DNA from 3 places in the Clostridium sp. ATCC BAA-442 genome. Region 3 is predicted to be linked to each of the others. Evidence: predicted binding sites of a transcription regulator. Region 3 holds the regulator's gene; each other region holds the start of a gene.
What was found. Region 3 encodes HrcA, which represses chaperone genes, less so after heat shock. Its sites were predicted from a motif close to TGTTAGCACTCNNNNNNNNNGAGTGCTAACA; they were not measured.
Positions count from the first base shown of each region.

Region 1: the regulator HrcA is predicted to act here: its motif matches at 5,026-5,056, upstream of ACESY8_RS07685 (co-chaperone GroES).
Region 2: the regulator HrcA is predicted to act here: its motif matches at 8,658-8,688, upstream of htpG (molecular chaperone HtpG).

Region 1 covers NZ_CAXSQB010000013.1:19,526-29,445, reverse strand. The annotation lists gene ACESY8_RS07695 (alpha/beta fold hydrolase) at 1-2,633, shown strand, start outside; gene groL (chaperonin GroEL) at 2,809-4,437, opposite strand; gene ACESY8_RS07685 (co-chaperone GroES) at 4,689-4,973, opposite strand; gene ACESY8_RS07680 (diacylglycerol/lipid kinase family protein) at 5,204-6,142, opposite strand; gene ACESY8_RS07675 (WG repeat-containing protein) at 6,159-7,313, opposite strand; gene ACESY8_RS07670 (THUMP domain-containing class I SAM-dependent RNA methyltransferase) at 7,329-8,453, opposite strand; gene ACESY8_RS07665 (NfeD family protein) at 8,591-9,046, shown strand; gene ACESY8_RS07660 (SPFH domain-containing protein) at 9,083-9,920, shown strand, end outside.
Region 2 covers NZ_CAXSQB010000053.1:615-10,534, reverse strand. The annotation lists gene ACESY8_RS16650 (helix-turn-helix domain-containing protein) at 319-2,322, shown strand; gene ACESY8_RS16645 (APC family permease) at 2,865-4,217, shown strand; gene ACESY8_RS16640 (oxidoreductase) at 4,259-6,238, shown strand; gene ACESY8_RS16635 (hypothetical protein) at 6,460-6,675, opposite strand; gene htpG (molecular chaperone HtpG) at 6,693-8,615, opposite strand; gene ACESY8_RS16625 (hypothetical protein) at 8,737-9,621, opposite strand; partial or broken gene ACESY8_RS16620 (hypothetical protein) at 9,623-9,920, opposite strand, start outside.
Region 3 covers NZ_CAXSQB010000038.1:23,762-32,896, reverse strand. The annotation lists partial or broken gene ACESY8_RS14480 (hypothetical protein) at 1-988, shown strand, start outside; gene ACESY8_RS14475 (hypothetical protein) at 1,269-1,559, shown strand; gene ACESY8_RS14470 (hypothetical protein) at 1,630-2,130, shown strand; gene ACESY8_RS14465 (cysteine desulfurase family protein) at 2,237-3,361, shown strand; gene ACESY8_RS14460 (MATE family efflux transporter) at 3,366-4,754, shown strand; gene ACESY8_RS14455 (GNAT family N-acetyltransferase) at 4,825-5,292, opposite strand; gene hrcA (heat-inducible transcriptional repressor HrcA) at 5,499-6,551, shown strand; gene grpE (nucleotide exchange factor GrpE) at 6,559-7,110, shown strand; gene dnaK (molecular chaperone DnaK) at 7,324-9,135, shown strand, end outside.

The DNA.
Region 1 (9,920 bases), on a different contig from region 3:
TTGAGATCGGCGGCGTGAAGGTGGGCGTGTTCGGCCTGGCCACCCCCGAGACCCTGACCAAGGCCGACGCCTCCAAGATGCCCGGCATCACCTTCCCCCAGACCGACAAGCTGTACGCCGTCGCCCAGGCTCAGGTCGATGAGCTGAACAAGGCCGGCGCCGATCTGATTGTCTGCCTGGGCCACCTGGGCATCGATGACGAGAGCATCGGCAACCGCTCCATCGACGTGTGCGAGCACGTGGATGGCATTGACCTGTTCATCGACGGCCACAGCCACTCCACCACTGCCGATATCATTGCCAAGGTAGGCGATACCAACGTGGTCAACGGCGCCAAGATCGTCTCCACCGGCACCGCTCTGGCCAACGTGGGCGTGGTGATCTACGATCAGGAGACCGGCACCCTGACCGACGAGCTGGTTCCCGCCGCCTCCTACACCAAGACCGACGCCGATGTGGCCAAGCTGGTGGACGACCGCAACACCGCCGTTGATAAAGTCTACGGCGAGAAGATCGCCACCACCGAGGTGGATCTGAACGGCTCCCGCTCCGGCGGCGCGGCCACCGATCCTGTTACCAAGGCCGAGATGACCTTCCCCGAGGGCGAGGGCGTCCGCACCACTGAGACCAACCTGGGCGACTTTGCCGCCGACGCCATCCTGTGGCAGGCCCGCCAGACTCTGGGCGAGGAGAACGTGGACGCCGCGCTGACCAACGGCGGCGGCATCCGCGAGGCTCTGGCCAAGGGCGACATTTCCAAGAAGAGCCTGCTGGCCGTCTTCCCCTTCGGCAACACCGTGGCCACCATCGACGTGACCGGCGCCCAGCTTCTGGAGGCCCTGGAGGCCGCTACCTGCACCACCCCCGAGGCCATCGGCGCCTTCCCCCAGGTGTCCGGCATTGAGTTCACCCTCAACACCGGCGTTCCCTATGTGAACGGCACTCAATACGCCAACTCTACCTACTACGCTCCTGCCAATCCCGGCAGCCGCGTCACCATCTCCACGGTGAACGGCGAGGCCTTTGATCCCGCCGCCACCTACACCATCGCCACCAACGACTTCACCGCCAAGGGCGGCGACACCTACGGCGTGTTCAAGACCGCCGGCGGCTGGAAGGATGTGGGCGTGTCCCTGGAGGACGCCCTGATCAACTACACCACTGAGGAGCTGGACGGCACCATCACCGCCGAGCAGTACGGCGAGCCCGCCGGCCGCATCACCATTGTGGACGAGCCCGCCAACTATCCCGCCGATCTGGAGACCGGCTCCTGGTACTACAACGCCGCCGTGTATGCCTTGGACAATGGCATCATGAACGGCACCAACAAGGGCTTTGAGCCCACCGGCACCGTCACCCGCGCCACCGTGTACCAGACCCTCTATAACATGGAGGGTAAGCCCGCGGTTGAAAAGACCACTGTGACCGGCACCGAGGGCGAGTGGTACGCCAACGCCATTAACTGGGCCGCCTCCGCCGGCCTGTTTGAGGGCACTGAGTACGGCACCGACACCGTAATCACCCGTTCCGGTATCGCCACTATTATCGCCGATTACGCCTCCTACAAGGGTATTACCGTGGACACCTCCGGCATGGCTATGAAGGAGGCTCCCGACTACGACTCCATCCCCGCCGCCGATCTGGAGGGCATGACCTTCTGCTATTATGGCAAGGTGATGACCGGTGACCAGAAGGGCAATCTGAACCCCAACGGCCAGCTCACCCGCGCTGAGTTTGCCCAGGTGCTCAAGAACTTCAGCGTCCTCAAGCCCACCTATGTGGAGACCGTGGTTTCCATCCCTGTAGCCGCCCAGGACGGGATCCCTGCCCATGAGATTCCCGCCACCCTGACCCTGCCCGTCTCCGCCTCCAAGGACGCGAAGGTCCCCGGCGTGGTGATGCTCCACGGCACCGGCTCCAACCGGGACGAAGCCGGCATGGGTTACGCCCTGGCCGCCCCCCGTATGGCCGCCGACGGCATCGCCACCCTGCGCATCGACTTCATGGGAAACGGCGACTCCACCGCCAGCTACCGGGATTACAACTACACCTCCGCCGTCATTGACGCCAAGGCCGCCGCAGACTACCTGGCCGGCCTGGAGACTGTGGACGGCGGGAACCTGGGCGTCATGGGCTGGAGCCAGGGCGGAACCGACGCCCTGCTGGCCGCAGAGGCCCACCCCGACACCTTCCAGGCTGTTGTCACCTGGTCCGGCGCCCTGGAGCTGAACGGCGCCTCCCTGTTTGCGGGTACCAGCTTTGAGGATGCCTATGCCCAGGCCAAGAAAGAGGGCTTTTATACGATGACCTTTGACTGGCGGGAGCCCTTGGAGCTGGGTGAGCGCTGGTTCCAGGAGGTGGCCGAAACCAACATTCTGAAGGTAACTGCTGACATCAAGGCCCCCATTCTGGCCATCAACGGCAAGGACGATACTACCGTCACCCCCGATAACGCCGAGAAGATTGTGAAGGCCGCCGCTAACGCCGACAGCCAGTTGCTGCTGGTGGATAACTGCGACCACACCTACAACGTGTTCTCTGGCGATTTCACTGCCCTCTATCAGACGGTGGACGCCACCGCCGCTTTCTTCCAGGCACAGTTGATCCCCGCTGCCGCCCAGGCCGCGGCCTGATTGATCTCCCCCTACACACCAGGCACCCCCGGAGTCCAACGGCTCCGGGGGTGCCTTCGTATTCCTATGCTTTTCGTATGCCGGAAGCAGCAGCTCTTTTTAGCCCCGTCGACAGGCCACAGCCCTGCAAAAAGGCCCGGAACCAAATCGGTTCCGGGCCTTTTTTCTCTCTGGCTCAGTACATGCCGCCCATATCGGGGGCAGCCGGAGCAGCCGGAGCGGGGGGCTGGGGCTTGTCGGCCACCAGGGACTCGGTGGTCAGCAGGGTGGCGGCGATGGAGGCCGCATTCTCCAAAGCGGAGCGGGTCACCTTGGTGGGATCGACGATACCGGCGGAGATCATGTCCACATAGGTCTCATTATAGGCATCGAAGCCATAGCCCACCTTGTCGGCCTTCTTCACATTCTCCAGCACCACGGAGCCGTCGATGCCGGCGTTGGTGGCAATCTGGCGCATGGGCTCGGTCAGGGCCTTGGCAATGATGGACACACCGGTCTTCTCGTCGCCCTCGGTCTCGGCCAGCAGCTTCTCCACGGAGGCGATGGCGTTGACATAGGCGGTGCCGCCGCCGGCCACGATGCCCTCTTCCACAGCGGCGCGGGTAGCGTTCAGGGCGTCCTCGATGCGGAGCTTCTTCTCCTTCATCTCTACCTCGGTGGCGGCGCCCACACGGATGATCGCCACGCCGCCGGCCATCTTGGCCAGGCGCTCCTGGAGCTTCTCGCGGTCGTAGTCGGAGGTGGTAGTCTCGATCTGGCTCTTGATCTGGTTGACGCGGGCCTTGATGGCGTCGGCGGAGCCGGCGCCGTCCACGATGATGGTGTTCTCCTTGGAGACCTTCACCTGGCGGGCGCGGCCCAGCATGTCCATGGTGGCCTCCTTGAGCTCATAGCCCATGTCGGAGGTGATGACGGTGCCGCCGGTCAGCACGGCGATATCCTCCAGCATCTCCTTGCGGCGGTCGCCAAAGCCGGGGGCCTTGACGCACACCACATTCAGGGTGCCGCGCAGCTTGTTGACAATCAGGGTGGACAGGGCCTCGCCCTCCACGTCCTCGGCGATGACCAGCAGCTTCTTGCCGGACTGCACCACCTGCTCCAGGATGGGCAGCAGCTCCTGAATGTTGGAGATCTTCTTGTCGGTAATGAGAATCAGGGCGTCGTCCAGAACGGCCTCCATCTTCTCAGTGTCGGTGACCATATAGGGGGTGATATAGCCCCGGTCAAACTGCATGCCCTCAACCACCTCGGAATAGGTCTCGGCGGTCTTGGACTCCTCCACGGTGATGACGCCGTCGTGGGAGACCTTCTCCATGGCCTCGGCGATCAGCTTGCCCACGGTCTCGTCGCTGGAGGACACGGTGCCCACGCGGGCGATGTCGGCGGAACCGTTGACCTTCTTGGAGTTGGCCTTAATGGCCTCCACCGCGGCGGTGGTGGCCTTGGCGATGCCCTTCTTCATGACCATGGGGTTGGCGCCGGCGGCCAGGTTCTTCAGACCCTCGCGGATGATGGCCTGGGCCAGCAGGGTTGCGGTGGTGGTGCCGTCGCCGGCCACATCGTTGGTCTTGGTGGAGACCTCCTTCACCAGCTGAGCGCCCATGTTCTCAAACGGGTCGTCCAGCTCAATCTCCTTGGCGATGGTCACGCCGTCGTTGGTGATCAGGGGGGCACCGAACTTCTTGTCCAGCACCACATTGCGGCCCTTGGGACCCATGGTGATCTTCACGGTATCGGCGAGCTGGTTGACGCCGCGCTCCAGCGCGTGACGGGCTTCCTCGCCGTAGCAGATAATCTTAGCCATAACGTATTACCTCCAATTTGAGTCGGGTGGAACTCACCCGGAAGATTTCTTGTTCCAGAGAGCGGGCGCACACTGTGCGCCCCTACACGGAAAATTACTCCACAATGGCGAGGAAACAGAATTTCGCGGGGACCCCCGGGGATTTCATCTGCGGCCGCCGAAAATGAATTCCGTCGGCCTCCGGCGCTTATCGCGCCGCCCCGCCGCAGGCGCGGCCCCAGGTGGACGGCTTATCCCGCCGTTCCGCTGGGTTATTCTACGATCGCCAGAATGTCGCCCTGACGGACGATAGTGTACTCCTCTCCGTCCACCTTGACCTCGGTGCCGGAGTACTTGCTGGTGATGACCTTGTCGCCCTTCTTGACGGTCATGGTGATCTCCTTGCCGTCCACCACGCCGCCGGGGCCGACCTCGATGACCTCGGCCACCTCGGGCTTCTCCTTGGCGGCGCCGGTCAGGATGATGCCGCTCTTGGTCTTCTCCTCCGCTTCGACCAGCTTGATAACCACACGGTCTGCAAGGGGCTTGAGTTTCATAAGGGGTTCCTCCTTCATGTATCATTCATTTTTCTTGTAAACCAATTCAGCAGGTTAGCACTCATTTTGCCGGAGTGCTAACCTGCCTATAATAATAACCTCACTTGACGGATTCCGCAAGTCTTAATTTTTAAATAATCTGTTAAATTTCCATTCCGCGCGGTTCCTATTTCAATTTAACATTCAAAACCTGTTCAGATCTTCTTTTTTCTCCCGCTCTCTTCGGTTTTCTAATTTCGCACCCGTTTCTCCGGAATCCAATGGGTTCCTTCGGGAAAGAAAAAGTTTACTTTTTTAGCAGACACACGGACAGAGAGCTCAGAATCCACCAGCTCCTCGCCGTCCAGATTAACCCGTTCGGCCTTGTCACAGGCGACGTGCATCTCCCGGCCGCGGCGCAGAAGGATCCGCGGGATATCCCCGGCGCCCCCCTTGGCGTACTTGCCGATCAGCGTCAGAATGGTCAGCCTGGAGACAGCCGGCACCACTACAAAGTCCAGCAGGCCGTCGTCGGGCACGGCGTCGGGGCAGGGGTTAAAGCCCCCGCCATAGTAGCGGCCGTTGCAGGCGCAAATGAGGGTAAACGCCTCCCCCGGCAGGCGCTCCCCGTCGATGGTCACCCGGTAAGGCCGGTGAATCCCCTGGACAATGGTGCGCACGGCGGAGAGCTGGTAGGCCAGCGGCCCGCTCACCAGGGGCAGCTTCTTGAAGTCTGCCGCACCAAAACCGATGCGGGCGTCGAACCCCACCGAGCAGACATTGAGGGCCAGCCGCCCGTTGCACTCAATGAGATCCACCGGCGCCTGGGGCGCGTCCAGCAGAGCCCGGAGATCGTAAAAGCGGCAGGCATCCGGGCCGAACATCCGCAGAAAATCGTTGCCCGAACCCATGGGGTAGTGGGTCACAGCGGCGTTGCCGAAGCCTGCGGCTCCGGCAACAGCCTCGTTAAGGGTGCCGTCGCCGCCGCAGGCATAGATGCGCACCGGCTCCCCCCTCTCCGCCGCCGCCCGGGCCAGCTCGGCCCCGTGGCCGGGGTATTGGGTGACCGCCGCCTCCCATGGCTCGTCTCGCCCGGCCAAGGCAGTGCGGAGCTTCTCCCGCATCTCCTGGGTGCGGTCGTATTTTCCCGCGTGGGGGTTGATTAAGAACAGGTGCCTCACAGGGCCCATCCTCCTTATCCGTTGGTCAGCTCCACAGGAGCAGGCGCTGCTCGGTGCGGGCCATGCGGGAGACAATGGCTGCCGCCTCCGCCCGGGTGAAGGTGCCCTCCGGCTGGAAGGTCAGCCGGCTGTCCACCCCGGACAGGATTCCCTTGGCGTAGAGGCTGTAGATGGCCTCCGCCCCCTCATCGCCGCTGCGGATGTCGGGCACCGACGCCTTCACCCGGGCCAGAGAGTTGAGTTCCGGCATGGCCTTGGCCAGACTGGTGGCGGCAAAGAGCTCCGCTGCCTCCCGCCGGGTGACAGCCCGTCCGTAATCCCGCTCGGTAAAGTCCCCCTTTTGAATCATGCCGCTGGCCAGGCAGTAATCTACCGCCGGCACATACCAGTACGGTCCGCCTTCGGTGCTCAGATGAAAGTCGTCCCCCTGGTAGCGGCTCTCAATCGTGGCCGCCAGCTTGAGGGCCTCCGCCACGGTCAAGGTCTGATTGGGCGCATAACGGTTCTTCCCCACGCCGGAGGTGAGCCCCACATTGTAGGCGATGTCCACCCAGAGGGCGAACCAGTCCCGGGGGGACACATCGGAGAAGGAGGGCAACTTGCCCCGGGTGAGGGGGAACTTGGCGGAGGGCACCCCCTTGGCCGCCAGGATGCCGGGCAGGTCATAGACCGGGATTTTGGTGACGGTGCTCCCTTTGGTGAGGGTGAGCACCTGAGTTCCGCCCTGCTCGGCCACCTGCACCTGGTCATAGCTCAGCTCATAGAGCACATTGGTGGTGCTCCCCGCCCCGTCCGGGAAGGGGAGTATGCTGACCACGCCCCAGCCGCCCCCCTTTTGGGCGATATAGAGCCCGCAGTCAATGGGGAGAAGGGTGTCGTACTCCGGCTGGATGAGATACCGCCCATCCTGCCGGATCACCCCGAGCTTGCCGTTGAGGTTGACCGCCGCGATGCCGAGCTGGAAGGACACGATGCTGTCGTACTGGAGAGGGATGACCACATTCCGGCCAGCGTCCACATAGCCCCACTTTCCGGCCAGCTCGCACTGGGCCAGCCCCTCGCTGTAGCCCCATACCGTGGCCCCCTCCGGCGCGGCGGAGGCCGGGAGGAAAAACAATCCCGCGCACAGGGCCGCGGCCAGCAGCCCCGCCAGGGCGCGCTTTCCCTTTCCTCGCCTCATATCAATCCCCTCCTCCTATCTTCCGTACTGGAACAGGTCGCACTTGAGCATGCCGTTATACAGCTTACGCTTCTTGTCTGCGGTACGGCCAAAGGTGCGCTCGAACTCCGTGTGGGAGGAGAGCACGCTCACCCGCCACCCCTCCGGCAGCGTGCACACCGCCCGGCCGAAAGCCCGGTAAAGCTCCTCCGCCTCCCGCTTCTCCAGGATGCGCTCCCCATAGGGCGGGTTGGTGACCACCCGGCCATAGGGCGCGTCCCGGCGGAAGGCGGCGGCGTCCGCCACCTCGAAGCGCACCGCGTCCTCCACATCCGCCTTCTCCGCGTTGGCCCGGGCGATGGCCACCGCCTTGGGGTCGATGTCCCCGCCCCAGATGTCGTATGCCCCGTCGTACTCGCCGTCCATGGCCTCGTCGGCGGCCTGGAGCCACAGCCCGCTGTCCAGCCAACGCCACTTCTGGGCGGAAAAGGCCCGGTTGAGGCCCGGCGCCCGGTTTTTGGCGATGAGGGCCGCCTCGATGGCGATGGTGCCCGAGCCGCAGAAGGGGTCGCAGAAGGGGTCCCTCCCCCGGTAGCGGGAGAGGAGCACCATGGCGGCGGCCAGCGTCTCCCGCAGGGGGGCGGCCACCCCCACCGCCCGGTAGCCCCGCTTGTGGAGCCCGACCCCGGTGGTGTCCAGCATCAGGGTGACCTCGTCCCGCATGATGGAGAACTGGATCTGATACAGCGCCCCGCTCTCCGGCAGGGTTTCCAGCCCGTACTTCTCCCCCAGCCGGGCAGCGGCCGCCTTTTTCAGCACGGCCTGGCAGGCGGGCACCGCGTGGAGCTGGGAGTTGAGGGAGTGCCCCTTCACCGGGAAGGCCCCCTCCCGGGGGATAAATTCCTCCCAGGGCAGGGCGCGGCAGCCCTCAAACAGCGCCTCAAAGTCGGCGGCCCGGTAGCGGCCCACCACCAGCAGCACCCGCTCGCCGGTGCGCAGGTTCAGGTTCACCCGTGGGATATCCGCCGGGGCGGCCTTGCACCGCACCCGCCCGTTCTCCGCCGCCACCTCCGGCAGCTTCAGCCGCCGCAGCTCCTCAGCGCACAGCCCCTCCAGCCCGAACAGGGTGGGGACCAGCAATTCCAGCTCTCTCATGTCCATCGCCTCGCTCCGTTCTCGTTCTTAGACAGCAGTATACCTTATTTTTCTCTGCTTGGCAAATCTGGAAAGCGAATTTGCTTCCCTTTTTCTCCGAGTTGTGCTAGGATAGCAGTAGTATTTCGAAAGGAGGAGTGCCCATGCCCATACCAAGCATCTGCTGGCTCGCCGCCCTCGTCGCCCTTCTGGCGTTGGAGGCCGCCACGGTGGGGCTGGTTTCCCTGTGGTTTGCGGTAGGCTCCCTGTGCGCCCTGCTCACGTCCTTCTTTGTGGGCAACATCTGGGTGCAGTTCGCCGTATTCCTGGCGGTGTCCTTCCTGTGCCTGGTCATCATCCGCCCCCTGGCCAAAAAGTACGCCGACCCCCGCCGGGTGAGCACCAACGCCGACCGGGTCATTGGTGCCGAAGGTGTGGTCACCCAGGCCATCGACAACCTGAAGGCCCAGGGCCAGATCACCGTGAACGGCGCCCCCTGGACCGCCCGCACCGAGGAGGGCTGCCCCGCCATCCCCGCCGGCTCCCGGGTCAGGGTACTCCGCATCGAGGGCGTCAAGGTCATCGTGTCCCCCCTGCCCGTCCCTACGCCGGGGCGGTAATTCCAAACCGAGGAAGAGAAAAAGGAGGAATCCCGCATGCCGTTTATCCCCATTATCATCATTATCCTGGTCGTCGTGCTCATTCTGGTGCTGGCCACAAACCTGAAGGTGGTGCAGCAGTCCAAGGCCTACGTCATCGAGCGGCTGGGCGCCTTCCACTCCGTCTGGGGCGTGGGCATCCACTTCAAGGTTCCGTTCCTGGAGCGGGTGGCAAAGGTGGTTTCCCTCAAGGAGCAGGTGGTGGACTTCCCGCCCCAGCCCGTCATCACCAAGGACAACGTCACCATGCAGATCGACACGGTTCTCTACTTCCAGATCACCGACCCTAAGCTCTACGCCTACGGGGTGGAGCGGCCCATGTCCGCCATTGAGAACCTGAGCGTCACCACCATGCGCAACATCATCGGCGACATGGATCTGGAGCAGACCCTCACCAGCCGCGACACCATCAACTCCCAGATGCGCGCCCTGCTGGACGAGGCCACCGACCCCTGGGGCATCAAGGTCAACCGGGTAGAGGTCAAGAACATTCAGCCCCCTCCGGACATACAGAGCGCCATGGAGAAGCAGATGAAGGCCGAGCGGGAGAAGCGCGAGGCGGTGCTCCGGGCCGAGGGCCAGCGCCAGAGTCAGATCCTGGTGGCCGAGGGCGAGAAGGAGTCCATGATTCTCCGGGCCGACGCCGCCAAGCAGGCCGCCATCAAGAAGGCCGAGGGCGAGGCCGAGGCCATCCTCAAGGTCCAGCAGGCCACCGCCGAGGCCATCAAGCTGCTCAACGAGGCCGATCCCAAGGAGGCGGTGCTGCGCATCAAGGCCCTGGAGGCCTTCCAGGCCGCCGCCGACGGCAAGGCCACCAAGATCATCATCCCCTCCG
Region 2 (9,920 bases), on a different contig from region 3:
TCATGAAATGTGGTTCTCAAGCTTCCTCCATGGAAGAAATCTTACTGCTGTTGCTGCACCGGAATCGATCCCCCTTCCTGTAACAGTACTATGACAATAGGATAGCATGGGGTGGAAAAAACGTCAATATAGGAAAGGTGTAGATGCAATTTCTTGTATATATTTTACAATGGGCTGCTGTCAAAAGCATGCGGAGAGAGAAACAGAGTGAAATCCAGATTTTGCTGGAAAGCAGTTTGAAAATACGGTAAAATATCCCCCAAAGGGCTGGCCGTGACACCCGCGGAGCCGGAGCACAACGGAAAGGACGGAAGGGACATGCTGTATGAGACAATTGCGTTTCCCGACAATGCACCGCTGCAGTGCAGTATCGTGGAGGTGGAGGAATACCCCTTTCATATGCACGACGACGTTCTGGAGATCATGTTTGCCCTGGAGGGCTCCTTTGAGCTCACAGTGGTCAACAACGTGCTGGACATGAAGGCCGGGGATATTTACGTGAGCTGTCCGCGGGAGCTGCACCGGCTCTGCGCCTATCCCCACACCCGGGGGACGGTGATGCTGCTGCACATCAATGTGGAGGCATACCGGGCGGAGTTTCCGGACCTGCGGACCTACCAGTTTGCCAACAGTGCCCTGGAGAACAATACAGCGGGAATCCAAATGCTGGGCAGCTATCTGAAAAAGCAGCTCCCCAGGCTGCTGGACCGGACGGGGACGGAGACGGCTGCCTACAGGGAGGTGGGGGAGAAGATTCTCAACACTCTCATCAAGGAGTTCCAGTGCTATTATCTGGGCAGCGGCTTTCCCGAGTTCAACAACGCCTACAAGGGAAACGAGCTCCAGCTCCGGCGCATCCGCCGGATCACGGACTACATCTACCGCAACTACAACAAACCTATCCGCATTGAGGATGTGGCGGCCATGGAGCACATCAGCGCCAACCACCTGACCAACATTCTCAAGAACGGCTGCGGCGTGGGCTTCCGGACCTTCCTGAACATGGCCCGTGTGGAGAAGTCGGCGGCCATGCTGCTGGAGGGGTGCAAGGGGCTCCAGACCATCGCCTACGAATGCGGCTTTTCCAAGTACAAATATTTCAGCGACAGCTTTGAAAAGAGCTTTCGCACCACGCCACAGCAGTACCGGCGCAGGTACCAGAGCCGCACCATTGCGGTGCAGGCATATAGCTGCAGGGCACTGGAGGGGCAGGAGCTGGAGCTCCTGCTGCAAAAATTCTGCCGGAAGTCGGAGGAAATCTCGCTGGACTGGGGCGGACGGTATGAGGAGAAGCCCCTCCGGAGGCCCCGGTGCGTCAGCCTGGCGGGTGCCGCCTACGACCACATCACCTGCTTTCCGGAGCTGCGGCGGCTGCGGGAGGAGCTGGGGCTGGACACCGTTGCGCTTGATCTGGACTTTCTGCGCCGTTACCGGAACAGCCCCAGAGTGCTGAACTATATCCTGAATGATCTGTGGTCGCTGAGAATGAGGCTGCGGGTGTGTGTGCCGCCGGGGGAGCCGCTCCGGGGGCTGAGGGAGGAGTTGGAGCCCCTGCGGGAGCGTTTTCTGCGGCCCGGCGGTGAACTGGAGGTGATCGTTCCGGCGGCTCCCGGGGAGGAGGAGCGGGCCAGGACTCTGGCGGAGGCCCTGTCCGCCGGCCGGCTTCCGGTGCGCGTCACCGGGGCAGAGCACCGGCCGGAAGCCAATGCGCTGTATGGCTCCGGCTATATGCCGGGCTACCTCCTCCACACCATGGCTTCAAGCCGGGGGAGCCGTATGCCCCGGCTCACGCTGCTGGACGGGGATTCGGGTGTGGCCCTGCTGACCCCGGAGGGGCTCAAGCGCCCGGTCTACCACCTGCTCTCCCTGCTGGAGCAGTTGGGCGACACGGTAATCGCCCAGGGCGATATGTACCTGGCCGCCAGGCAGTCCGGGAGGGAGGACATCCAGGTGCTGCTCTACCACTATGACGCGTGCTTCGACACGCTGTTCGAGGGTGGCTCCCGGGTCGAGGAACAGGCCCCCTTTGTGGAGTTGATGAAGGATCACGACTACAACCGGGAGGTCACACTGAGCGTCCGGGGCATGACGGGGCGGTTCGCCATCCGGAAGTACCGGCTTACCTCTGAGGAATACGCATCCAGGTACCGGGATTTCCCCCTGCCGCTGGCGGATAGACTTTCCGCAGAGACGCTGCGGGTACTCAACGGAACACTGGCCCCTGAAATGTCCCTGAATCTTCTGGAGCTGGACGGCGCCTACCATCTGACCCTCAAGCTGGCCCCCTTTGAGATCCTGCTGCTGTGCTTTGAAAAACTATAACGTTTTCGGATTGCCCGTCCTAATCCTGTGGAATTCTTTTTATAGCAAAAATTGTGGGTTTTCATCACATTGTTTGAAAAATTCCAGTGATTTTCCTCGTTTGAAAACCTATACAATATAAACAGAAGTACAGCCAACTGGTCGTCAGTTGGCTGTACTTTTTGTTGTATTTTTCCGGGATGCAGCCGGTTTTATTTTAGCAGAACCCCCAAAATATCCGCAGGGAAGGGGCTATTTTTCTGTATCAAGTTTTCTATACTTAACATATGAAGATTGCAATCGGAATAAAAAATAGGTCGAGTCTGGTCTAATTTAAAGGGAAAGGAGCCTTTTGCCGAGGGAGAAGGAAAACAGATGTAACCCATGGATTTCGAATATGCGCTTGAGGCTGCGGGGGCACTGCCGTCCTGCGGCTTGAACGAAAGGCCTGTGGCGTTTCCGGTCCCCGCGGGTCGGAGGAGGGACTCCGGTTTGTGTGCAGGCGGAGTCCCGGACAGGGAACGGTCGGCACAGGCCGACCAATAAGTAGAGGAGGATTGTCCATGGAAAACAAAGAAAAGAAAATGCTGACAACAGAGGATCTGAACCGGACGCTGGGGAAAAGGGAGCTGTACTCCATCGCCTTCGGCCATGTGATCGGCTCCGGCGTGTTTTCGCTGATCGGAATCGGCATCGGGTACACGGGCAAGTCGGCGTGGATCGGGATTCTGCTCTCCGCCGTCTTCATTCTGCTCCAGGCCCTGCCCTTCATCGTGATGGCGGGTACCGCCCGCTTCCGCGGCGGCTATTACTCCATGATGGGCACCCTGTGGGGTCCCAAGTTCGCCGGCTTCTACATCGTCATCTTCTTTGCCTCCAACGTCTCCCTGGCCATGTACGCCATCAGCTTCGCCCAGTATCTCCAGGGCGTGCTGCCGCAGGTGCCCATTGTCCCCGTGGCGGTGGCCTGCCTGACCGTATTCTTCATTACCAACCTGCTGGGCATTGAGGGCGCGGCCAAGCTGGAGATCGTCATGGATATCGTGCTGGCTCTGGCCATGACCTGCTTCATCGTGTTCGGACTGCCCAAGGTGGACTACAGCACCCTGTTTACAGTGGACTTTGCCCCCGCCGGCCCCATGGGCATCATCACCTGCGCCGTGCTGCTGACCTGGGCCACCGCCGGCGGCATCGACATGGTCAACCTGAGTGCAGAGGCCAAGAACCCCACCAAGGATCTGCCCCAGGTCATCCTGGTGGCTACCATTGCCATCGCAATCTTCTATGCCCTGATTGCCATGGTGGCCGGCGGCGTGCTCCCCGTCTCCGAGACGGCCAACCAGCCTCTGGACCTGGTGGCCAGGGCGATCATGCCCACTCCCGTGTTCCTGTTCTTCGTCATCGGCGGCGCCCTGTTGGCCCTGACTACGACTCTGAACGCCACCTTCGCATGGATCACCAAGCCCATCCTACAGGCCTGCAACGACGGCTGGCTGCCCCATAAGATCGGCTACATTCACCCCAAGTTCAAGACCCCCGTCATTATCCTGGTGGGCTTCTACATCGTGGGCCTCATTCCCATCCTGACCGGCCTGCAGATCAGCATGATCGCCGACACCGCCGTGGTGCTCAGCAACATTCTGTTCGCCTTCATCTGCTTCGGCACCGTATTTATCCCCCAGCGCATGCCGGAGCTGTGGGAGGTCTCCGCCTTCCGCTGCAGCAAGAGCAAGCTCTACCTGAAGTCCATTCTGGGCGGCGTATCCTGCGTGGTCATGGTGCTGGTGCTCTTCTTCCAGATGAGCATGCCCCAGGCGGTCATTCTGGTCATCATCACCATTGTGGGGATTCTCTTCGCCCAGCTCCGCTACAGAAGCGGCGCCGTCAAGCCCGTCAAGAGCTATGAAAAGCTGTAATGCAGGGATCGTCTATTTTATTCAGAAGGAGTTCTTATTGTATGGACAGAACATATCAGCACATATTTACCCCTCTGACCATCCGGGGAATCACCCTGAAAAACCGCATTGAGATCGCGCCCATCTCCGTGTTCGACCTGGATACCACCCCGGAGCGCCACCCCTCCGAGCGGGATATGCAGTTCTTCCGCATGCGGGCCATGGGCGGCGCCGCCGTAGTCACCTTGGGCGACTGTATTGTCGACCCCAGCGGCGAGGACTCCGGCAAGCTGGCCTCCCCAAAGATCCTGGCGGGGCACGAGGACAACCTGCCCTTCCTGACCCGCATCGCCGACGAGATCCACCGCTACGGCGCCGTTGCCAGCATTGAGCTCAACCACGCCGGCATGCTGCGGGCCAGCGCGGGCGTCCAGGCCTGGGGCCCTGACTACATCAACTTTGACGAGACCAAGACCATCGCCCCCCTGTCCGACCAGTCCGCCTCCGATGAGCCGGTCTACCGCAAGGGCGAGGTGCTCTTCATGACCGAGGAGATGATCGAGACCGTGGTGGACGCCTTCGGCCGCGCCGCCGAGCAGGCCAAGACCTGCGGTTTCGAGATGGCCATGATCCACGCCGGCCACGGCTGGCTCATCCACCAGTTCCTCTCCCCGCTGACCAACCACCGCACCGACCGCTTCGGCGGCAGCCTGGAGAACCGGGCCCGCCTGCTGCTCATGATCATCGACCGCATCCGCCAGTACTGCGGCGAGGACTTCCTCATCGAGGTGCGCTTCAGCGGCACCGAGTACGTGGAGGGCGGCTACACCCTGAAGGAGGGCGTGGAGTTTGCCAAGCTGATGGACGGCAAGGCCGATCTGCTGCATGTCTCCGCCTGCAACTTCTACTTCCCGGAGACCGAGTGCCTGATGGTGCCCGGCATGTTCAAGGAGGAGGGCCACAACCTCTACCTGGCCGAGGAGATCAAGAAGCACGTGAAGCACTCCCATGTGGTGAGCGTGGGCGCCCACCGGGATCCCAAGAAGATCGAGGATATCCTGGCCGCCGGGAAGGTGGACATGATCGCCGTCTGCCGCGCGGTCAACGCCGACCCCCAGTTTGTCAACAAGCTCAAGAGGAACCAGGAGGAGGAGATCCGCCCCTGCCTGCGCTGCAACGCCTGCATCGCCAACTACCAGACCCGCATCACCAAGTGCGCCATCAACCCCACCCTGGACCGGCCGGAGGACGAGGTGTTCCCCTTCCTGCCCACCACGCCCAAGCGGGTGCTCATTGCCGGCGGAGGCCCCGCCGGACTGGAGGCGGCCATTGTCGCCAAGGATCGGGGGCATGAGGTCATCCTCTGCGAGAAAACCGGCACGCTGGGCGGCCTGCTCCGCTACGCCCGGAAGGTGCCCTTCAAGCGGGAGACCCAGCAGTATGTGGATTATATGATTGCCAAGGCCGTCCGCATGGGCGTGGATATCCGGCTGAACACCGAGGTCACCCCCGAGCTGGTAAAGGTCATCGCCCCCGACTTCTGCATTGCCGCCGTGGGCTCCAAGGCCCTGATTCCCCCCATCCCCGGTGTGGAGAAGGCCCATCCCATCATGGACATGTATGACGGCAAGGTACAGGTCGGGCAGAAGGTGGTCATCGTCGGCGGCGGCCTGGCTGGCACCGAGGCCGCTCTGGAGCTGGCCATGCAGGGCAAGCAGGTGACCCTGGTGGAGATGGGCATTGACGTGGCCCGCGACGCCAACTCCATCCACAAGCCCGCCCTGATGATGGAGCTCAAGGATCACGCCGAGCAGGTCACAATCCTGTGCAGGACCACCTGTACCGGGATCCATGACCACGGCATTGTGTGCAGAGACGCGGACGGCAAGGAGCTCACGCTTGACGCCGACACCGTCATCCTGTCCGCCGGCATGGCGCCCCTCCGGGCGGAGGCCCTGGCCCTGGAGCCGGTCTCCAGCGAGTTCCGCATGGTGGGCCAAGCGGCCCCGCCAGATCCTGGAGGCGGTCCGCGAGGGCTATGACGCGGCCATGGAGGTCTGAGACGGCATCCTGACGCCCCAATGAGAGAAGATCCCATTCCGGGGGCCGGCACATGTGCCGGGCCCCGGAACTTATTTCTAGAGGAGAACCGCGCAGGCAAACAAGACCGCCTCCGCTCATAGGCGGAGGCGGTCTTGCAGTGTATCCGGCGGAACGCCGCCGCTATCCGGTCCCGGGCAAAGCAAAGCCTGGCGCGGCGGACTCACCAGCACTCCAGCTCGGCCAGCACCGCCGGGGAGTCGGTGAGGATTTCTACCGGCTGGGAAAAGTCCAGAGCGAACAGGCCCATGGACGATTTGGCGTCGATAGCGATGGCGCCGTCCAGGGAGCGGACCTGAACCTCGTCAGGAACGGAGTAGGCTAGGCGGTGAAGACGCTCCAGCGCCTCCACCGAAGGGACTTTCTTCTGCACAACCACGGCGTGTCCTCCTGTCGTCAGTTCATCAGCGAGCACACCAGCTCAGTGTAGCCGGCGGGGTCCTCCAGAGGCAGGCCGGCGATGAGCTGAGCCTGGGCGTAGAGGAGCTTCGCGTACCGGGCGGCCTTGTCCCGGTCGCTCTCCACCGCCCGGCTGAGGGCGGCGAAGGCCGCCGAGTCGGGGTTGAGCTCCAGCACCCGCTGGGCCTTCATGCTTTTGGCGTTCTCGGGGTCCACCCGCTGGAAATACTTCTCCATCTCCAGGGTGATGGGGCCGTCGGCGGTGAGGCACACCGCGCCGCTCTTCAGGATTTTGGACACCCGGGCCTCCTTGATGGCGTCGCCCAGGGTCTCCTTGAGGAAGTCCAGCACGGGCTTGCTCTCCTCGGCCTTCTGCTCCAGGGCGGCCTTCTCCTCGTCGGTCTCGGGGAGGGCGTCGGCGTCGTCCACCGACTTGAAGGCCACCTCGTCCACCGCGCCCAGGGCGTCGATGACGAACTGATCGGGCTCGTCGGTGAGGTAGAGGATCTCATAGCCCTTGTCCCGGATGCGTTCGGCCTGGGGGAGCTTGGCAAGCTGCCCGGCGTCCTCGCCGCAGGCGTAGTAGATGTACTTCTGCTCCTCCGGCATGCGGGCCCTGTACTCGGCCAGGGAGGTGAGCTTGCCCTCCTTGGAGGAGAAGAAGAGCAGCAGATCCTTCAAAAGCTCCTTATGGGCGCCGTAGTCGCTCACCACGCCCACCTTGATCTGGGTGCCGAAGGCCTTCCAGAAGGTCTCGTACTTCTCCCGGTCATCCTTCTGGAGGCGGAGCAGCTCGGCCTTGATCTTCTTCTCCAGGTTGCCCGCGATCACCTTGAGCTGGCGGGTGTGCTGGAGCATCTCACGGGAGATGTTGAGGGAGAAGTCCTGGGAGTCCACCACGCCCTTGACGAAGCGGAAGTGCTCGGGCAGCAGATCGGCGCACTTGTCCATGATGAGCACGCCGGAGGAGTAGAGCTGGAGGCCCTTCTGGTACTCCCGGGAGTGGAAGTCATAGGGGGCGTGGGCCGGGATATAGAGCATGGCCTTGTACTCCACCGCGCCCTCGGCGGACACGTGCACCACGCTCAGGGGATCCTCCCAGTCGCCGTACTTCTCCTTATAAAACTGGTTGTACTCCTCCGCCGTGACCTCGCTCTTGGGCCGCTGCCACAGGGGGACCATGGAGTTGAGGGTCTCCCACTCGTCGAAGTCCTCCCACTCGGGCTTGTAGTCGTCGCCGGCGTCCTCGGGGCGGGGCTTCTGGCGGGACTTGTGCATGAGCATGACGATGGGGTAGTGGATGTAGTCGGAGTATTTTTTGACCAGCTCGGCCAGGCGGTACTGCTCCAGGTACTCGTCGTAGTGGTCGTCCTCGGTGTTTTGCTTGATGTGGAGCACGATGTCGGTGCCAGCGCTCTCCTTCCCGCAGGGGGTGAGGGTGTACCCGTCCGCGCCGTCGGAGGCCCACTGCCACGCCTCGTCGGAGCCGTAGGCCCTGGAGGTGACGGTGACGTGGTCGGCCACCATGAAGGCGGAGTAGAAGCCCACGCCGAACTGGCCGATGATGTCGGTGGTGTGCTCCCCGCCGTTCTCCTGCTTGGCCAGCTCCTGCTTGAACTGGAGGGAGCCGCTGCGGGCGATGGTGCCCAGGTTCTGCTCCAGCTCCTCCTTCGTCATGCCGATGCCATTGTCGGAGATGGTCAGGGTGCGGGCAATCTGGTCGGGGGTGAGGGTAATTTTGAAGTCGGAGCGGTTCAGCCCCACCTGATCGTCGGTGAGGGCCTTGTAGGCCAGCTTGTCCACCGCGTCGCTGGCGTTGGAGATCAGCTCCCGCAGGAAGATCTCCTTGTGGGTGTAGATGGAGTTGATCATCAGATCCAGCAGCCGCTTGGACTCGGCCTTGAACTGTTTCTTTGCCATGACAATGCCTCCTGTATCTCAAACGGTTTTGTAAACAAAGAGCGTTAGCACTCGAACTTTCTGAGTGCTAACGCTATCATAATCCTTCGCATGAAAAATTGCAAGAGGGTTCAAGGATTGTTTACAATTCGGTGGGAGCGGATGTGCCAGGACTCGCCGTCCCGTTGACCCGGCCGATCTCCTCCGGGGTGAATGCGTGCGGCTCCGCCGCCGGGGCGGAGGGCTGGGGAGCAGGGTCAGCCGGACAGAGCTCCGGGAAGGCGCTGCTGAGCAGCCCCCGGAGGCGATCCAGGGGGATGGGGCGCTCCAGGGTGGCGGTGGGGGAGGTAGCGCCGTCCGCATAGACCGGGAAGAGGAGCACAAGGTGGTCTTCCGTAAGGTAGAAGGCGTTGACATCCCAGTAGCTCTCAAAATATGCCCGGCCGTACGGGCCGTCCTCCAGACCGTCCAGAGCATCCAGAAGAGCGTCCATCCCCTTCTCGGCCGGAACCCGCAGTAAGGAGTCCAGGGTAAGGGCTTTGCCGGTGGACAGGTCAAAGAGGCTGCCGGAGACAGTGACCGCGGGCTCACCCGCCAGCGCCTCGGTGCGCTGGTAGCGGACGCTCAGGAAGCGGTCGCACCGCTGGATGGTGTAGACGCTCTCCACGGAATAGTCCCCGCCGGGCTCCAGGCCTGGAGTGCTCCAGTACTCCAGGCCCTTTTCCAGCCACCCCTCTCCCAGTATGGAGAAGTCTTCGTTTAGACTCTGCCAGACGGGGTTCTCCCCGGCGTTTTCGATGCAGGGCATGACAAAGCGCAGGGAGACCACCACCCCCTCCGGCGCGTCCGCGTTGGATTCCTCGCCGGCATAGTCCCGCTGAAAGACCTGCTCGCCCCACACCGGGGCGGGCGTCTCCGGCCGGATCGAACCGGCCTCCGGCGGCGGGGCGGTCTCCGCCGGGGCCTTCGGTGTGCAGGCGGCCAGACAGAGGGCCAGCAGCAGAACGAGCGCCAGGTATCGTTTCACATCAATCCCGCCCATCTAAGTCAAGATTCTTCTCCCGGAATACGATGCGGAAGGAGGGGATGTTGTCGAAGCCCAGGTTGGAGGTCTCCACTGTGAAGCGGTAGGCGCGCTCCGTCAGGACGGCGGTCACCACCACGTCCTCCCCGTCCTCGGCGATGGTGACATCCCGCAGGAAGTGGCTGTCCCGGCCCAGGGAGCCCGCCGGGAAGGAATAGGGATAGAGGTCCTTTGGATATGTCCCCTCACCGATCCATTCCTCTATCTCATCAGTTTCCGCGCCGCCGCTCTCCAGGCAGGTG
Region 3 (9,135 bases):
GTGGGGCCTCTCCCTGCCCACCCACACCCCGGCCGTGGAGCCCTCCGGCACCCCCGGCGTGGCCCGCACCCCCGCGCCGGCCCACACTCCGCCCGCCGACGTGTGGAGCCTGCCAGACGCGGGGAGCTGGATTACCATCGTGGAGGATCCCGCCCAGCAGATGGAGAGCTGCCCCACCGCCGGCCGGCTGGACGAGCTCACCGAGCTGCCCATCTACCGCAATCCCCGCCCCACGGAGGAGGAGCAGCGAACCCGGCTGGAGGAGCTGGCCGGAGCCCTGGGGTGCACCATCACCTCTACCCAGTGGCGGGAGGGCACGGCGGAGCCGTCCCAGGGCTGGGCCCCCGCCCTGTGGGCCGACGGCTCCGGCGGGGAGACCCTCCGGCTGCACGGGCAATCCCGTCTGGAGCTGTTGGACGCGGCGTCTTCTCCGGTAACCCTGTATGGGCTGTATCCCGGCACGGACGCGGAGCTGTGGGACGTGGAGTCGGCGGTGGAGTACAGCTATGACGGCTCTCCCTCTGTCACCCGCACCTTCTACTACCGCGATCCCGACGCGCCGCTGGCGCAGCAACTGTATGATTACAGCTTCCGCCGCTTCTCGATCCGCGACGGGAACGCGGTCCAGCTCACCCTTCCGCCCGGCGACCCCTGCGGCGTCTACCCCATCTGTACGGCAGAGGAGGCGGTGGCCCGCTTCCGCTCCGGCGACTATTGGAGCACCATGGAGACGGACTGCCCGGAGCGGGCGGAGATCCTGCAAGTCACCCTGGAGTATGCCACGCAGGACTATCAGACCTATTTCCAGCCGGTGTACCGCATCCTCTTCACCCAGGACTACTGGGACACCTATGTGGAGGGTCTAATGCATGAGGGCGTGGACGCTTCTCGCTTTGCCGGGGTCGCGGCGGCCTATGTTCCCGCCATGGAGGGGCTGAATTTCCAGATGTATGCCAACGACTCGGAGGTTCATCGTACACCCTCTTGATCTCCCTGCCGCGGGGCGGCAAACTGATCCCATCCCACAGGAAAAGCGGGACGGTTATGGCGCGTCCCCTCTGCATCGAACTCCGCTCCGAATATTGACACAGGTAAACCGTTGTTCGGAGTTAAATATGGAACGCTGATTCCTCTCTCACCGGCGCATCGGCACCGCAGGCGGGGTTCTCCACTCCGCCTGGCTATGTTGTCTGCCGGAGGCGGAGGAGCTCTTCACCGCCCCGCTGGTGGCCTTCTTCGATCCTAGCCCCGCTGTAGTGGCCGAGGGGGTGCGCTATCTGCGCGTCTGCTGCTCGGTCAACTGCCTGTTCTACGCCGCCATGTACACCTATGACGCCTTCGCCACCGGCGTGGGCGCCGCCGGGCTGGCCATGGCCAACGCCCTGCTCCAGTCTGTGGGGGTGCGCCTGGCCCTCAGCCTCCTGCTCTCCGGCCCTCTGGGCGCCGGCGGCCTCTATCTGGCCGAGGCACTGGCCCCCATCCCCTCCGCCCTGCTGGGCCTTCTCTTCTTCCACTCCGGGCTGTGGCGGCGTTTCCTGCCCCCGGCGTCAAACAGTTAGAAATTATTTATTGTTTTGTAAAGCTTCCCTGCCCTCTCTGTGTTATACTGGCAAAACGGAGGGGTGTACAATGGCAGAGGAGGAGAGGCGTCGGAGCGGGGCCGCCCTGGCTGTGGGGCTTGCGCTCGCCCTGCTGGCGGCGGCCGGATGCGGCTGGCTCTGGTACGCCCTGAACGGACTGCCCGGCTTCCTGCGGAAGGAAAATCCCAGCCTGCTGCCCCAGTCCGCGGCGGAGCATCTGGAGTCCAGCACCCTGCTCCGCACCGGCGACGGCTCCTATTATGAGCTGGAGGAGGGCTCCGGGCTGGGTACTCTGCTCCGTTCCGAGGACTGGAGTTCCATCCCGGCCTTTTCCGCCGGGGAGCCGGAGCTGTCCCTTCGCTACGGCGAGCAATATGAGCTCTTCCTTTGGGCCGACGGCCGGGCGGCATTTTACGACGGTTACGCCCCTGGAGACACACAGGAATGGGCCTATTACATCCTTCCCTCCGGCGTGGTAGCGGAGCTGCTGCAAATCCTTTCGGAGCGCGCCGTCCACACGGCCGATCCCTACGCATCCTTTTCCCAATAGGCACCAAGGCCCGCCCAAAACCGGGGCGGGCCTTGACTTTCGACAGGGCAGAGCATAAAATATTTAATACTGTCTTTATTCCATTCATGGACGAGGTGACCGTTACATGCCCACTTATCTTGACAATGCCGCCACCACCCGGGTCTGTCCGGAGGCCGCCCGGGCCGCTCTGGAGGCCATGACTGAGGGGTACGGCAACCCCTCCTCCGGGTATGCCCTGGGGCAGGCCGCCGCCGCCGCGCTGAAGGAGCACCGCGCCGCCGTGGCCGGCCGCCTGGGCTGCGCGCCGGAGGAGCTGGTCTTCACCTCCTGCGGCACCGAGGGGGACAACTGGGCCGTCCGGGCCGCCGCGGACTACGGACGGCGGAAGGGGCGGCACATCATTACCACCGCCATCGAGCACGCCGCCGTGCTGGAGCCGGTGAAGGCCCTGGCCGCCCAGGGGTATGAGGTGACCTACCTCAAGCCGGATCGGAGCGGCCACGTGTCCCCCGACGCCCTCCGGGCCGCCCTGCGGCCCGATACGGTGCTGGTGTCCATGATGCTGGTGAACAACGAGCTGGGCACCCTTCTCCCCGTGGCGGAGGCCGCCCAGTCCATCCGGGACGCCGGCTCCTCCGCCCTGCTCCACTGCGACGCGGTGCAGGCCTTTCTGAAGGTGCCCTTCACCCCGGCGGAGCTGGGGGTGGATCTGCTCACTCTCAGCGGCCATAAAATCCGCGCCCCCAAGGGCATCGGCGTACAGTACATCCGCCGGGGTCTGAACCTCAAGCCCCTGCTGACGGGCGGCGGGCAGGAGGGCGGGCTGCGGCCCGGCACCGAGCCCACCGCCCAGGCCGCGGCCCTGGCGGCCGCCTGCGCGGCGTGGCAAGAGGACTATCCCGCTCGTATTCAAGAAATCAAAGAATACGCGCTGGAATCACTCTCTGCCGTCCCCGGGCTGGAGATCATCAGCCGGGGGGACGCCCCCCACATCTGCGCCGTCTCCCTGCCCGGCTACCCCAGCGAAATGCTGGTGCGGGAGCTGTCCGACCGGGGGGTGTACGTCTCCTCCGGCTCGGCCTGCCACCGCGGGAAGCCCAGCCACGTGTTTGCGGCCCTGGGCCTGCCCAAGCGCACCCTGATGGGGGTGCTCCGCGTCTCCTTCTCCCCGGAGAGCACCCGCGCCGACGTGGACGCCCTGGCCGGGGGACTGACTGAAATCACTAAGACCAGAATTGCAGCGAGGTGAGCGTTTGTTCCACTATATGAACCGGGGGGCGGCCTTCTACCGCAACGTGGCGCGGCTGGCCCTGCCCATCCTGCTCCAGAACCTGTGCACCACCCTGCTGGGGCTGATCGACACCTTCATGGTGGGCGCCCTGGGGGAAGCCCCCCTGGCCGCCGTGCTGGTGGCCAACATCCCCGTCTTCGTCATCCAGCTAGTCATTTTCGGACTCCAGAGCGGCTCCTCCGTCCTCATCAGCCAGTTCTGGGGCAAGGGGGACACCGAGTCCATTAACCGGGTCATCGGCCTGGGCTGCTATGTGGCCGGGGCCATCTCCCTGGCCTTTGCCTCCGTCATGTTCTTCCTGCCGGAGCAGCTGATGGGCCTGCTCACCGACAACCAGGAGCTGGTGCCCCTGGCGGCCCAGTACGCCCGCATCGTGGGCTTCTCCTATATTTTCAACAGCCTCACCGGCGTGTACGTGGGCGCCCACCGCTCCATGGAGAACCCCAAGCTGGGCATGATCATCTTCGGCGTGTCCATGCTGACCAACGCCTTCCTCAACTGGGTGTTCATCTTCGGCAACCTGGGCGCTCCCGCCCTGGGCGTGGTGGGCGCGGCGGTGGCCACCCTGTCCGCCCGCGTGCTGGAGTTCGTCATCATGCTCTCCTACGCCCTGACCAACCGGCGCTTCCGGCTCAAGCCCGCCGTGCTCTTCCGGCCGGGCCGCGCCCTGCTGGCCAAATTTCTCCACTACTCCGGGCCGGTGGTGCTCAACGAGACCCTCTGGGGCCTGGGCACCTCCCTCTACAAGGTCATCATGGGCCACATGGAGGGCTCCACCGAGATCCTGGCCGCCCGCGCCCTGGCGGGCAACATTGAGGATCTCTGTACCGTGGCCATCTTCGCCATCGGCAACACCACCGCCATCATCGTGGGCCGGGAGATCGGCGCGGGCCGGCGGGAGCATGTCTATGAGGTGGGGGCTACCCTGGACACCCTGGCCTTCCTCTGCGGCCTGATCATCGGCATTCCCCTGATCCTGGGGGCCTGGTTCGTCTTCCCCTGGCTGGTCTACCCCTTCTTCCACCTGTCGGAGACCGCCGGCTCTATCACCACCATGATGCTGACCTTCATCGGCGTCTTTCTGGCCCTGCGGGCCTTCGACTCCGTCAACACCGTGGGCGTCCTGCGGGGCGGCGGCGACGTGCGGGCCGCCACCATCATCGACACCACCCCCCTGTGGTTCGTCTCCCTCCCCCTGGCCGCCCTGTTCGGCCTGGTGTTCCAGTGGGGCATCTTCTGGGTCTATGTGGGCATCATGGCCGAGCAATTCGTCAAGTTCGGCATTGGCCTGTACCGCCTCCGCTCCCGGGAGTGGATCAACGACGTCACCCAGTTCTCCCGTACGGAGTGACCGCGTTGTAAAAAATACCCCGGCTCCGCCTGTGGGCGCGGAGCCGGGGTATTTTTCTCTGTAAGCCGGCTCACAGCTCCCGCTCCATGCGGATGTCGGAGAGCTGGAACCATTTATCAGAATAGGTGACGTATTTGAACCCAAACCGCTCATACAGCCGCAGGGCCTCCCTGAGCTGATGGTTGGAGGTGAGGACCGCTTTCTTCTGCCCTGCATCCCGGGCGGCCTGGAGCGCCGCCTCCATCAAGGCCGTACCAATGCCCCGGCCCCGGTATGCCTCCTTCACACCGAACTTGAGCAGCTCGCACTGGCCCTTCCCCTGAAGCTCCAGCATGACCATGCCCACAATCTCCTCCCCCCAGCGGGCCAGCAGCACCCGGCCACCGCCGGACAGGAAGCGGTGGGGCTCCGCCAGCATCTCCAGATCCACCGGCTCCAGCAGGTCGTATTCCAGCAGCCAGGGCAGGGAGATGTCCTCCAGCGCCTGCTTGTAGCGGTCCTCATAGTCGATAATCGTGAAGCCTCGGCCCTCGTCCACGGATTCACCCCTCCTTTTTACATAGAATACCATTGTTCCGCCGCCCCGTCAACGCCCGAAACTTGCAGTCCACCCCTTTGCCTGCTGAATTTTCTACGTTCACATTTAATTTACATCCAGAACACTTGACTTTTTCGGGGGACGGTGCTACATTATCTTTAGCACTCAGAGAGTTTGAGTGCTAACATTGTGAAAGGGTGGCCGGAATGGATTTAACAGAGCGCAAAAAACGGATTCTCCGCGCCATCATCGAGAGCTACATCCAGTCGGCGGAGCCGGTGGGTTCCAAGGCCATCGCCGCCTCCATCGATATGGAGGTATCCTCCGCCACCATCCGCAACGAAATGGCGGATCTGGAGGCGATGGGCCTGTTGGAAAAGCCCCACACCTCCGCCGGGCGCATCCCTTCGCCCAAGGGCTACCGGCTCTATGTCAACGAGCTGATGGAGGAGCACAAGCTCTCCCTCCAGGAGACCCAGCGCATCAACCAGGCCCTGGCCATGCGGATGCGGGAGCTGGACCGGGTGCTGGACCAGGCGGGCCGGGTGGTGTCCCAGCTCACCAATTACCCCTCCTTCGCCCTCTCCTCCGGTCTGAGCCGCATGACCATCCGGCGGTTCGATCTGCTGATGGTGGAGCGCAACGCTTTCATCATCGTGGTGATGACCGACACGGACATCGTGCGTAACCGGCTCATCCGCCTGCCCTCCGACCTGACGGAAGCCCAGCTTCAGATGCTCAACACCCTGCTGAACACCACCTTTACCGGCCTGACGCTGGAGGAAATCACCCCGGAGCTGATGCGGGTGGCCCAGCATGCGGCCGGGGAGGCCTATGGGCTTATCTCCCTGGTGGTGTCTTTCGCTATGGAGGTGCTGGAGAGCCTGGAGCAGCGCACCGTCCACACCTCGGGTCTGGCCCATCTGCTGGAGCTGCCCGAGTACCGCAGCCTGGAGCGGGCGCAGCCGCTGATGAGCTACCTCTCCGAGGACGCCGACCCTGCCCGCTTCCCCGTTCCCAAGGACGATCCCATGAAGATCCTCATCGGCCCGGAAAACGTGGCCGACGCGCTGAAGGACACCAGCGTGGTGGTCGCCAGCTACGACATCGGCGACGGCATGCGGGGTGTCATCGGCGTGGTTGGGCCCACCCGGATGGATTACGCCAAGATAACCGCCCGCCTGTCCTATCTGGCCGAGGGCCTCTCCCGGCTGTTTGGACAGGGTGAACTGCCCCAGGGCAGGGACGACGAGAAATAGGAGATGAATGCATCCCATGAGCAAGAAGGAAAAAAAGCCGGAGGACGTGACCCCGGAAGAGCAGACCGAGCAGGCCGTCCCCACCGAGGAGACGGAGGCCGAGGCTCCCAACCCCCTGCTGGAGGAGCTGGAGGCCCTCAAGAAGAGCCTCTCCGACCAGGAGGACAAATTTCTCCGCCTGGCCGCTGAATACGACAACTACCGCCGCCGCAGCCAGAAGGAGAAGGAATCCGCCTGGTCGGACGCCAAGGCGGACACCGCTGCGGCCTTCCTGCCGGTGTACGACAACCTGGAGCGGGCCCTCAAGCAGGAGACCGCCGACGAGGCCTACAAGAAGGGCGTGGAGATGACCATGACCCAGCTCAAGGAGGTTCTCACCAAGCTGGGCATCGAGGAGATCCCTGCCCTGGGCGAGCCCTTCGATCCCAACCTCCACAACGCCGTGATGCACGTGGAGGACGAGGGCGCTGGCGAGAACACCATTGTGGATGTGTTCCAGACCGGCTTCAAGTCGGGCGACAAGGTGGTCCGTTTCGCCATGGTAAAGGTCGCCAACTAAGAAGCGCGGAGGGTAGGCACATAGGGGCGCTAAGGCGGGACGGAGACGAAAAAACAGGCGACGGGCGCAGCCCGAAGCGGCATTTTTCGCGCAGTCTGGACTTAGCGGCCCGGCCATGTGCCCAACCCATAGCGTGACATCATGGCGCACATGGTGCGCCCACCACTCAACCTTGTAAAAAACCAATTTCTTTATTATTGGAGGAACTGCTTTATGTCTAAGATTATTGGTATCGACCTTGGTACAACCAACTCCTGCGTGGCCGTCATGGAGGGCGGCGAGTCCGTCGTCATCCCCAACGCCGAGGGCAACCGCACCACCCCCTCCGTCGTGGCCTTCTCCAAGGACGGCGAGCGCATGGTGGGCCAGGTGGCCAAGCGCCAGGCCATCACCAACCCCGACCGCACCATCATGTCCATCAAGCGCGAGATGGGCACCAACTACAAGGTGAACATCGACGGCAAGGCCTACACGCCCCAGGAGATCTCCGCCATGATCCTGCAGAAGCTGAAGGCGGACGCCGAGGCCTATCTGGGCCAGACCGTCACCGAGGCGGTCATCACCGTCCCCGCCTACTTCACCGACGCCCAGCGCCAGGCCACCAAGGACGCCGGCCGCATCGCGGGCCTGGACGTCAAGCGCATCATCAACGAGCCCACCGCCGCTGCCGTGGCCTACGGCGTGGACAAGGAGCAGGCCCAGAAGGTCATGGTGTACGACCTGGGCGGCGGCACCTTCGACGTGTCCATCCTGGACATTGACGACGGCGTCATCGAGGTGCTGGCCACCGCCGGCAACAACCGCCTGGGCGGCGACGACTTCGACAAGTGCGTCATGGACTGGATGGCCGCCGAGTTCAAGAAGGACACCGGCATTGACCTGACCGGCGACAAGGTGGCCATGCAGCGCCTGAAGGAGGCCGCCGAAAAGGCCAAGATCGAGCTGTCCGGCGTCACCTCCACCAACATCAACCTGCCCTATATCACCGCCGATGCCACCGGCCCCAAGCACCTGGATCTGACCCTCACCCGGGCCAAGTTCGACCAGCTCACCGCCAACCTGGTGGAGGCCACCAGCGGCCCCGTGAAGCAGGCCATGAGTGACGCCGGCCTGTCCTCCAGCGACATCTCCAAGGTGCTGATGGTGGGCGGCTCCAGCCGTATCCCCGCCGTGCAGGAGATGGTCAAGAAGCTCACCGGCAAGGAGGGCTTCAAGGGCATCAATCCTGACGAGTGCGTGGCCATGGGCGCGGCGCTCCAGGGCGGCGTGTTCACCGGCGACGTGAAGGGCCTGCTGCTGCTGGATGTCACCCCCCTGTCCCTGGGCATCGAGACCATGGGCGGCGTGATGACCAAGCTCATCGAGCGCAACACCACCATCCCCGCCAAGAAGAGCCAGGTGTTCACCACCGCGGCCGACAACCAGACCAGCGTGGAGGTCCACGTGCTCCAGGGCGAGCGCGAGATGGCCCAGTACAACAAGACCCTGGGCCGCTTCAACCTGGACGGCATCGCCCCCGCCCGCCGCGGCGTGCCGCAGATCGAGGTCACCTTCGATATCGATGCCAACGGCATCGTGAACGTGTCCGCCAAGGATCTGGGCACCGGCAAGGAGCAGCACATCACCATCACCTCCTCCACCAACATGTCCAAGGAGGACATTGACAAGGCCGTCAAGGAGGCCGAGCAGTTTGCCGCCGAGGACGCCAAGAAGAAGGAGGAGATCGACGTCCGCAACCAGGCCGACCAGGTGGTCTACCAGACCGAGAAGGCCCTGGAGGACGCCAAGGACAAGATCAGCGCCGACGACAAGGCTACCGTGGAGGCCGCGCTGAACAAGCTGAAGGACGCGCTGAAGGGCACCGACGTGGCCGCCATCAAGGCCGCCACCGAGGAGGCCAGCAAGGCCTTCTATCCCATCGCGGAGAAGATGTATCAGCAGGCCAATCCCCAGGGTGGTCAGCAGCCTGGCCCCGACATGGGCGGCGCCCAGGCCGGTTCCGCCAGCTCCGATCCCAACGTGGTG